Regions from separate parts of the Priestia sp. USM5 genome, predicted to be linked through region 2. Evidence: riboswitches for the same ligand, from Rfam matches in the RefSeq annotation. Region 2 holds a riboswitch; the other holds the start of a gene.
What was found. Region 2 has a riboswitch for ZMP and ZTP ahead of aimA (glutamate/serine transporter AimA). Riboswitches for the same ligand answer to the same signal wherever they lie in the genome.

Region 1 (5,123 bases), 1.6 Mb from region 2:
TTTTTCTTTGTACGTCATTAACATTTTAATCGCAAATTCATCGATATCTTCTGTAAAATACAGAATTTCGTACCCTTTATCTGCAACTAATTCTGCTTGAGGAAGCTTTTCAATGCGGTTGTACGATTCGCCTGATGCATAATAGATATACTTTTGATCCTCAGGCATGCGTGATACATACTCGTCTAGTGTTACGAGCTTTTTCTCTGTAGAAGAATAGAATAAAAGCAGGTCTTTTAATACATCTTTGTTGCTGCCAAAGTCACTGTAAACGCCGTATTTTAGCTGACGGCCAAATGATTCATAAAACTTCTCGTACTTTTCACGTTCGTTTTTAAGCAAACTTTTTAATTCATTTTTGATTTTCTTGCCGATGTTTTTGGCAATCAGCTGAAGCTGGCGATCTTGCTGTAAGATTTCACGCGAAATATTAAGAGATAAATCTTCAGAATCTACCATACCTTTCACGAAGCTAAAGTAGTCTGGAAGAAGATCTGCGCATTTATTCATAATTAATACGCCGTTTGAATACAGTTCAAGTCCTTTTTCAAATTCTTTTGAGTAGTAATCAAACGGACTATTTTCTGGAATAAATAAAATAGCATTGTAGCGAATCGTTCCATCTACATTAATGTGAAGGTGAGTGAGCGGTTTATCAAACCCGTAGCGCTTTTCTGAATAAAATTGCTCATAGTCTTCTGAAGTCAATTCATTTTTATTTTTCTTCCAGATCGGTACCATACTGTTGATAACTTGCTCTTCTGTATAATCTTCTAGCTCGTTATCAGAACCTTCTTTAGGACGTTTTTCCGTTATGTCCATTTTAATCGGGTAGCGGATAAAGTCTGAATACTTTTTAATGATCTCTTTTAAACGATACTCTTCTAGATACTCATCATATGTTTCATCTTCTGTATTTTCTTTGATTTTTAAAATGATTTGAGTTCCAACCGTTTCTTTTTCGCAAGGTTCGATTGTATAACCATCAGCACCAGTAGATTCCCATTTATAGGCTTCATTGCTGCCTAACGCTTTACTAATCACCGTTACGACATCTGCCACCATAAACGCTGCGTAAAACCCAACGCCGAATTGGCCGATAATCGTGTGTCCGTCCTTTGTTTCATTTTCATTTTTAAACGCAAGGGAACCGCTTCGCGCAATTGTGCCCAAGCTACTTTCAAGCTCTTCTTGCGTCATGCCAATCCCAGTATCCGTAATGGTTAAGGTACGGTTAGTTTTATCTGGTATTACTTTTATGTAATAGCTTTCTTTGTTAAAACGCAAGGAGTCGTCTGTTAAGGCTTTGTAATAAATTTTATCGATTGCATCGCTTGAATTTGATAGAAGTTCTCTCAAAAATACTTCTTTTTGAGAATAGATGGAATTAATCATCATCTCTAATAATCGCTTTGATTCGGCTTTGAATTCTTTTTTTGACATAAGAAGTTCTCCTTTCAATAGGGCTTATAAAATAATTAGCACTTGAGTGGATAGAGTGCTAATCACTCTTTTTATTTAACATGTATTAGGATATTTGTCAATATATTAGGAGATTCACTAAAGAGATTAAAAATTAGACTGAAAAAAGCAAACTTTTAAAAAAAGGTTGAACGTTCTGAAAGAGTTTGCTAGAATATACTTAATTTCAAAGACTATATGTGACTGGCGAAACGCGGATAACCGTGAGGAAGCATATAGTGACGTAGCCGTTCGCCTGGGCAGAGGTAAGGGATTAATACATATCTCTTACCTCTTTCTGTTTAGGGGGAGAGGATATAGAAGTTATCAGACATGTAGGCTAAAAAACCAGACTTTTAAAAAAATTAAAAATGAAGTTCCTTTATCCAAAGGTAAAAACATGTAAAACTACGATGATAATCAGAGGAGAGTACAAAATGAGCACATTAACATTAGAAAAAGTACAAACAATCAAAACATTAAACAACATTGCACAAAAAGGTCTAAATGTTTTTAATCAAGAAGGTTATCAAATTGACAACGACAGCGAAAATCCAGATGCGATTGTCGTGCGTAGCTTTAACATGCACAGCATGGCATTTGACCAAAATTTAAAAGCTATTGCACGAGCTGGAGCAGGGGTTAATAATATACCGGTGGACGCTTGCACAGAGCAAGGTATCGTTGTATTTAATACGCCAGGAGCTAATGCAAACGCAGTAAAAGAAATGGTTTTAACTACAATTATGGCTTCTTCTCGTAACTTATTTGCTGGAGTTGAATGGACAAAAGGATTAGACGGCCAAGGTGATCAAATTCCTAAGTTAGTTGAAGCAGGTAAAAAACAGTTTGTTGGAAAAGAAATCAAAGGTAAAACATTAGGCGTTATTGGTTTAGGTGCAATTGGTGCTCTTGTAGCAAACGACGCGCTTGATTTAGATATGGACGTAATTGGTTTTGATCCATTCATTTCTGTTAATACAGCTTGGAATTTGTCTCGCAACGTACAGCGTGCAATGTCTCTAGAAGAACTATTTGCAGCATCTGACTATATTACGGTTCACGTTCCATTAACGGACGACACAAAAGGTGTTTTCAATAAAGAAACGTTTAGCATCATGAAACCTGATGTTCATATTTTGAACTTCTCACGCGGTGAGCTTGTAAACGAAGAAGATATGAAAGCTGCTCTTGAAAGTGGAAAAGTTGGTCGATATATTACAGATTTCCCAAATCAAAATGTCTTGAACATGAAAAATGTTGTGCCAATTCCTCATTTAGGGGCATCAACTCAAGAATCAGAAGAAAACTGTGCGGTAATGGCAGCACGTCAAGTGAAAAATTTCTTAGAAACAGGAAACGTTAAAAATTCAGTGAACTTCCCGAATGCATCTCTACCTTACACTGGGAAAAAACGCGTAGCTGCTTTCCATCACAACGTACCGAATATGGTAGGACAGCTTACGCAAGTATTCTCAAACTACAATTTAAACATCGCAGATATGGTGAACAGAAGCCGCGGTGAATATGCATATACAATGATCGATATTGACAATCAAGTAAGTGACGAGATTGTGCCTGAGCTAGAAGAAAAAATTGGTCAAATTGAAGGAATCATTACAAGTCGTATTATCTAATTTGGTTACCATCATATTTTAGTGTTTCAGCCCTAACTTTTCTAAGTTAGGGCTGTTTTTACATGGTATTTATCCTCATATCATTTCCTTCAGTCCCATAGCATATAGAAATATCTTTAAAGAGGTGAACGTTTTGTCAGAAGAAATGATAGGAATTTTGATAGGGTCGCTCATCGCGCTGGCAGGAACATTCATTACGTCTGTCGTAGCTATAGCGATGTCGAAAGAGCAATACAAGCAAGAGCTTCGCAAAGCATTTATCCAAAAGAAAGTTGATGTCTATACCCATGTGTGTCAAGTTATTCTAGCTATAAAAAATGATCTACTGACAATAACCGTTTCTTCAGCCGGCTTAAACTGGACGGCTCAATCTATTAACAAACTAGCAGATGTGTGTATTACGGAAGGACTATGGATCGATGAAGAAGACAGCAAAAAGTTGGAGGTTCTGCAAAAGCAGCTTTCAAAGTTTGTATTGGATGAAATAGAACTGTCTAGACATGATATCCTCACAACCTGTTATGAAATTATTGAGTATTGTGAAAAAAAGGTAAGGATTCTTCATTTTATGACTACAAAAGAATAGGTGATTACTACTTTAAGAAGGGGTAGTAGACGGATTAAAAAAGCATCGCAATATAAAGTCAAAAAAACAATCCGTTTATACACCAGCAGTCGACGAGGGCATTAGTAAGGAAAGGGCCAAGGAGAAATTTTTTGTAAAAACGATAGAAAAAGATAGGCTCAGTACCGGGTCTATCTTTTTGCGTTTATATAAAGATTAAATATATTTATATATGCATGTGTCCAAGCATTTACAGAAAAAACTCCTAAAATATAGTCCAGAAAGGAGACGATTGTATGTCAAATTACGAGTCGAGCAAACCGTATATTAAATCCGTTAATATACCTAATCCTTTATATCAATCGTTAAAAGGAGACTATTTTGTTGGACAAACTGAGCCTATTCGTTTTGGTGGAAATAGAAACGCTTCGGGCGGATTAGTGAACCCTTCCGGCTCCGGAGTAGATTTATTTGTGAATGCTTTTACTATCACTAACTATTCAAACGAACCTTTTACTGCTGAAATTTGGTTTAATTCTATCCCCCCTGGAAAAGGAACAACTTCAGATAATGTGAGTCCAGCAAATACTACAATACGTTCAAAGCCAAAAGGGAAAATTAAATTTGCAGAAATGGTAAAAGGCGTTCCTGCTAAAGGGATAAACGTATTTAACCGTGTTGTTCCGCCGAAAAGTACATTAGTAAGTGATGAAGACGGCAAATTTATCTTTCCAAACAACGGTTCATACGTTATTTTCTTAGTTTCTCCAGGAAATAAAGAAATTGAAGCTGAAATTGCATATGGATGGTTCGAGAAAAAACGTAAGAAGGACTGTTAACTGAATAGGTCTTAGCGATTGTATGAGAAGTGTATGAGCTATTTCATATTTAATACAGTTCTTAACAAACGGTAAGTGTTTATGAAAAGAACTTTACAGTAGCATCCAAAGTTCTTTTTTATAGCTTGCGTTTTTTCGTTTGATTGTAGATATAACTAAAGAAAAACAAGCAAACGTATAATTCCGATTACGCAAGCGATTTGAACGGCATTTAAAGAAGTTGAGGACTCAAGAAGCAAAGCGATAATACATAAGTAGAATGAAGTAACTTTTTTGTCCAGGATATAAGCATGCTTAACATCTCACGTTCATGTCTACATTCACATTATCTTAAGTTTCAATTCATACTGGCTTCATATAAATGAATCATACTGAATGTATTAATGAAAGATACGAGGTGAAACAATGTTAAACAAGCTTTTTAGACTATTTACACAAGAAACCGAGATATCTAAAGATAAAGAAGGAGATCTCCAAGAAGAGAACGATTTTAACGAAGTTTGTGATGATTATTTCATTATAGATGAGTATTAGAAACCCTATAAAACGCTGCAAAATTTCAAGGATTGATTGAGTATATCTGTACAACCAGTAATCGTACAAGGATCGTAAAGGTATACT
Region 2 (5,123 bases):
AACTGCTAGAAGGAACGAAACAAATAAAACGATATGCACCATCGCAAAAAAACGAACCACTCATCAAACAGATTGATGAATGGTTCGTTTTTTACTTGGGCTCAACTATTTTTGTCCTAGCCTCTTTTTTGTCTATCGAATGTAGCTTGATCCAAACGTTTTACCTAAAGAGTCACTGTATAGGTCACTTGACTTCACAGTCCATTTCCCATCTTCTTTCACCATAAAAATTCGTAGCGGACGACTTCCTTCTTTCGTTTCTAATTCATTTACAATATCTTTGAATTTAGAAGCCGCAAACTCTTCAGAGTGTTTTGTATCGTAATCTTTTGTTTCATCTGTATATGCTCTCTTAAGCTGCGATACGTATGAATATAAGTCTGATAAATTAACAGTAGTGTACTCCACTTCTACTACAGCTTTATTATTTGCATTGGCAATTACATTTGTCTTTACGCTTGCTTTTTCTTTCAAAACATCTTTATACATGTTAAAAAAATCTTTTTTTGCTTTATCGGTTAAACTATTAGAAAACGCACCTTTTAATTCCTCATTAAACGCTTTTTTCTGTTCTTCTATGACAGCTGTTTTGTCCGCTGTTACATATTTATCATAATCTACATTTTCTTTGTTTAAGTAAAGAACTTCCGTGTAAGCTTGCAGAGCTTTTTCTGGGTCTTGCAGCTTATTATAGCTTTTCGCGTATTTCTTCGTATCCAGTGTTAATGTTACTTCGTCAATTTCTTCATCATAATCAGATGATTTTGGCTGAAGCCCAATTTTGTACTTTTTATCTTTTTTGACTTCAAAGACGAACATTAATTTTTTTTGCTTCCCAGCGCCAATCTTGTCAGATGAACTGCTTTCTAGTCCAAGTTCCCTACTGTTCACTCCCGTTTTTGGAGATAATTGTTCATCTCCTTCATATAAATACACACCGTCGTAATCCGATAAAGATATACTGTTTTTGGATACATTTTTCACTTTTAAATCAACTTTCAACAACCCCTTTTCTTCACTTGTAGCTCCTTCATCACTATCTACTAAAATATAAGAAGCGCTGTCAATAGATGCTTCAATCGCCTTATTTTTAGCCGAAGTGGATCCTCCCGTTTCCTTAGAACTGTTACAAGCCGCTAATACTAGCATAAGTACAAAAACCAAAGCCAAAACATTCATTTTTTTCACAGCTGTCCAATCCCCTTTATTTTGTTTTTTTAGAACTTTATCCCAAATAAAGGTTCCCTCTGTGTAAATCCTTAAACCTTAAAATCTATGTTTTTTACAATATTTTGATAAAAACTAAGTCTAAATTCTCCATTCATCTAAATAAAAACACGAGCACCGGCTCGTGTTTTTTTATTTAGATTTAAAATTTTCTTGATTGATTTGTTCAGCTTCTTTCATATATCGGTTAGATTTGCCACTTTTAATTCCCCAGTAATAAAAGGCTAATGATACGCAAGCAATCACTAGCATATCCCATCCGAAAGGTAAAATATTTTTGCCTCCGAATTTTTCGCTTCCTATGTAGGAAATAAAAATCATGCACGCTAAATAGATAAGCATCCAAGCCCCGGTTAAAAATTCTTTTTTAAAGCCCACCCATTTATTTTTCGCTTGGTAATAAAAATAAACTGGCAGGCCAATTGCCATAATAAAAATCACTTCACCTGTAAGTGGCCACCTTGCCCAGTAAAGCGTCAAAGAAGCAAAAACGAAGCTGCATGGCGCAATAACTGATGCCCCTTTTAAATAAAATGGACGGTAAAAGTGTGAAGCCGTTTTTCTTAATGTTATAAGCGCTACAGGGCCCATAATATAGGAGATAAGCGTCGCTACTGAGATCACTTCTGCTAAGACACCCCATCCTCTAAATAAAAAGAGAAACAAAAAGCAGGCTGCTAAATTTAGCCACATAGCTGGGCGCGGGACATTGTAAAGTGGATGAAGAGTACCAAATATCTTTGGCAAATATCCATTTTGCTGCATCCCGTATAACATTCTAGAAGTCGTTGCCGTATATGTAGCACCTGTGCCGGAAGGAGAAACAAATGCATCTGCGTATAACACAATTGTTAGCCAGTTAATTCCAAGCGCAATCGCTAAATCAGCAAAAGGAGAATTAAAATTCAAATGATTCCATCCATTCGCAATTGATGACGGACTTACTGCTCCGATAAAAACAATTTGTAATATAATGTATACAATTCCAGCAATAAAAATTGAACCAATTACAGCTACCGGAATCGATTTATTAGGTGACTTTGCTTCTCCTGCCATATTTACAGGACTTTGAAACCCGTTAAATGCAAACACGATACCTGATGTTGCCACTGCCGTTAAAACACTCGCCCATCCGTAAGGTGCTACCCCATGCTCACTTGAAAAGTTCCCGCTATGAAAACCAGCAAAAAATAAAGCCCCTGCCGTTAAACCAGGAATAATTAATTTAACAATCGTAATAAATGAGTTTGCTTTAGCAAAGAGATTTACCGTCCAATAGTTCACAAAAAAGTAAATGAATAATAACAGAGACGCAACTGCCAACCCCTTGGACGTTAAAATGCCATTGTCTACTAATTCATGAGTCCAGCGAGCCCATTTCCACGGCCAAGTACTCATATATTGCACAGATGCAATAGCCTCCACTGTTATCGTTGAAGCGATTGAAATCCAGTTAGCCCAAGCAGCCAAAAATCCAATAAATGATCCGTGTGAATACTGAGGATATTTAACCATCCCCCCTGCTTGCGGAAACATCGCGCCCAGTTCAGCGTACGATAGGGCAATGGTCAAAATAACTACCATTCCAATAACCCATGAAAAAATAGCCGCGGGTCCTGCAATTTGAGCTGCTTTCCATGCTCCAAACAGCCATCCTGAACCGATAATCGAACCTATGCCTGTCATGGTTAAAGCAAATGTTCCCATCTTCCTTTGCATATTGCTCATCCAAATCTACTCCTCTTCCCTAGGAAAATAAAAAAAACACTTGCGAAATTTTCTCAAGTGTTTGCCCAGGCGCGCGGCTTATACGCTATATGCTCCCCCATGGTCATCCATGTTGCGCCAGTCACATATAGGAATATATTTTTTATCAGTATATAACATTCATTACTATTACTCAATACACAAAAATGTTTACATTACTTTTACAAAAGTAATGAATTATTCGTAAAATTCCGAATAAATCTTCTTAAAATCTCTTCCTAATTACAAAAAACAACTAAAACTCTAACCTTGCTTATTATTTGTTTCTTTTACTTCACGAGCATATCATCTTCTAAAAATTATATTAATATATATTATTCATTTACAAAATACGAATTAACATCTATATATCCATAGAATTCTTGCACTAGCCCCTTTACTTATATACAATATGAAGAAAAGATACTAAAGTAAACTGCCCACCACTTAGCTACGCTTGAAGTGGGAGACTTCTTTTGGGAAAACGTTAACACCTACATATCATGCACTTCGCAACGAATGAAGTACTTCGAGCAAACTTCTCTGTTTACGCAAGCAAAAAACAGGGAAAATTACGAAAAAAGATTGTTAGAGGGATGCTTATGAATTATGCAAATGTAAAAGTTCTTTATTTTGATGACGACGGAACCATTCCAAATCACCCTCGTCTTCCAGTTTTGTTGTATGAACACGTATTTATTAGTAAGAAAGAGAAAGTAGAGAGCATTTTTAATTCTCACAACTGGAAAAACAGCTGGGTAGGCGGCATATATGATTTTCACCATTACCACAGCAATTCTCATGAAGCACTAGGTGTAATTAGCGGATCTGCACGCTTAAAACTAGGTGGACATATGGGAGAAAATATCGTGGTGCATGCTGGGGATGTACTCGTACTCCCTGCAGGTACAGGACATATGCGTCTGCAGTCAACTGCTGATTTTAAAGTGGTTGGAGCTTATCCAGAGGGCATGGATTACAACTTACGAACAGGAAAACAAACGGATCGCCCTCACGTATTTGATGAAATTGCACAAGTACCTATTCCTACAACAGATCCTGTTTATGGCGACAAAGGACCATTGACAGAGTGGTGGAACTAGACAAGCACTTATTGTCTAGTTTTTTTATTTGCTCGTTTTTATAGCTTCCATAAATCTATATTTGAACATACAAATTCTTTTTCTTTAATGCAATAGCAATATACTTTATCTCATCGAGAAAACTACCTTTCTTCTTTTCCGTTCTTTTTTTGTTTCAAAGGCAACTGCGCTTAAGTTCTCCCCTGCTTTTTCTTCCCTAATCATTTCAAATATCTTCTTCTCATACCCTTTTTTTGTTTTTCTAAAAAAATTTTCGTAATTTATAACGAAATTTTCAAAAAACTTATTGCTTTACTATGTCAGACTTGCTATCATAGTGAACATTGTTAGATAAATTTTAGAGGAGGAGTAAAAATTGAACAGAAAATTCATAATATTTATTTTATTCATCATTCCGTTTATTGCTCAATTCGCTTTTTTACCTTTTGTAAATAACATTCATCCAATTATTTTTGGGTTACCTATTTTGCATTTATGGTTATTTTTATGGGTCTTCTTAACGCCTGTGTGTACATTTATCATTTATCGTTTACAAAAATCTTGGGGGGACATTGAATAATGCAAGGAAATTTAACCGCACTTTTAATCACATCAGCAATTGTTCTTGTCGTTATCGCCATTGGCTTTATAGCAGGACGTGACAAATCATCTAGAAGCTCCGTTGAAGAGTGGGCTGTAGGGGGAAGACGTTTTGGAAGCCTGCTCGTCTGGCTTTTAGTAGGAGCAGATTTATATACTGCTTATACATTCCTAGGTCTTACAAGTACAGCTTATCAAGGAGGAAGCATCGCATTTTTTGCCATTCCTTACTCTGTTTTAGCCTTTTTAATTTCATACTTTTTTCTTCCAAAACTTTGGACTGTTGCTAAAAAGCACAAACTTACTACACTTGCTGATTATGCTAGAGAACGTTTTAGCAGTAAATTTCTCTCCTCTTTAATTGCCATAGTAGGTGTATTGATGCTTATTCCATATATCGATCTTCAGCTTAGCGGTATTCAAGATACTCTTCGCGTTGCAGGAACTGGCTACATTAATGTAAAAGCT

Region 1: it holds a riboswitch for ZMP and ZTP, as region 2 does, so the genes downstream of both, ACWATA_RS12430 (phosphoglycerate dehydrogenase) here and aimA (glutamate/serine transporter AimA) in region 2, are expected to answer to the same signal.

What each region holds. Positions count from the first base shown of each region.
Region 1 covers NZ_JBSGKN010000001.1:2,277,562-2,282,684, reverse strand. Annotated here, with positions in the region: gene htpG (molecular chaperone HtpG) at 1-1,443, opposite strand, end outside; ZMP/ZTP riboswitch at 1,652-1,730, shown strand; gene ACWATA_RS12430 (phosphoglycerate dehydrogenase) at 1,899-3,098, shown strand; gene ACWATA_RS12425 (hypothetical protein) at 3,232-3,684, shown strand; gene ACWATA_RS12420 (DUF6143 family protein) at 3,960-4,502, shown strand.
Region 2 covers NZ_JBSGKN010000001.1:3,850,215-3,855,337, forward strand. Annotated here, with positions in the region: gene ACWATA_RS20290 (hypothetical protein) at 1-2, opposite strand, end outside; gene ACWATA_RS20295 (DUF5105 domain-containing protein) at 133-1,179, opposite strand; gene aimA (glutamate/serine transporter AimA) at 1,360-2,955, opposite strand; ZMP/ZTP riboswitch at 3,012-3,090, opposite strand; gene ACWATA_RS20305 (cupin domain-containing protein) at 3,477-4,076, shown strand; gene ACWATA_RS20310 (DUF3311 domain-containing protein) at 4,432-4,635, shown strand; gene ACWATA_RS20315 (sodium:solute symporter family protein) at 4,635-5,123, shown strand, end outside.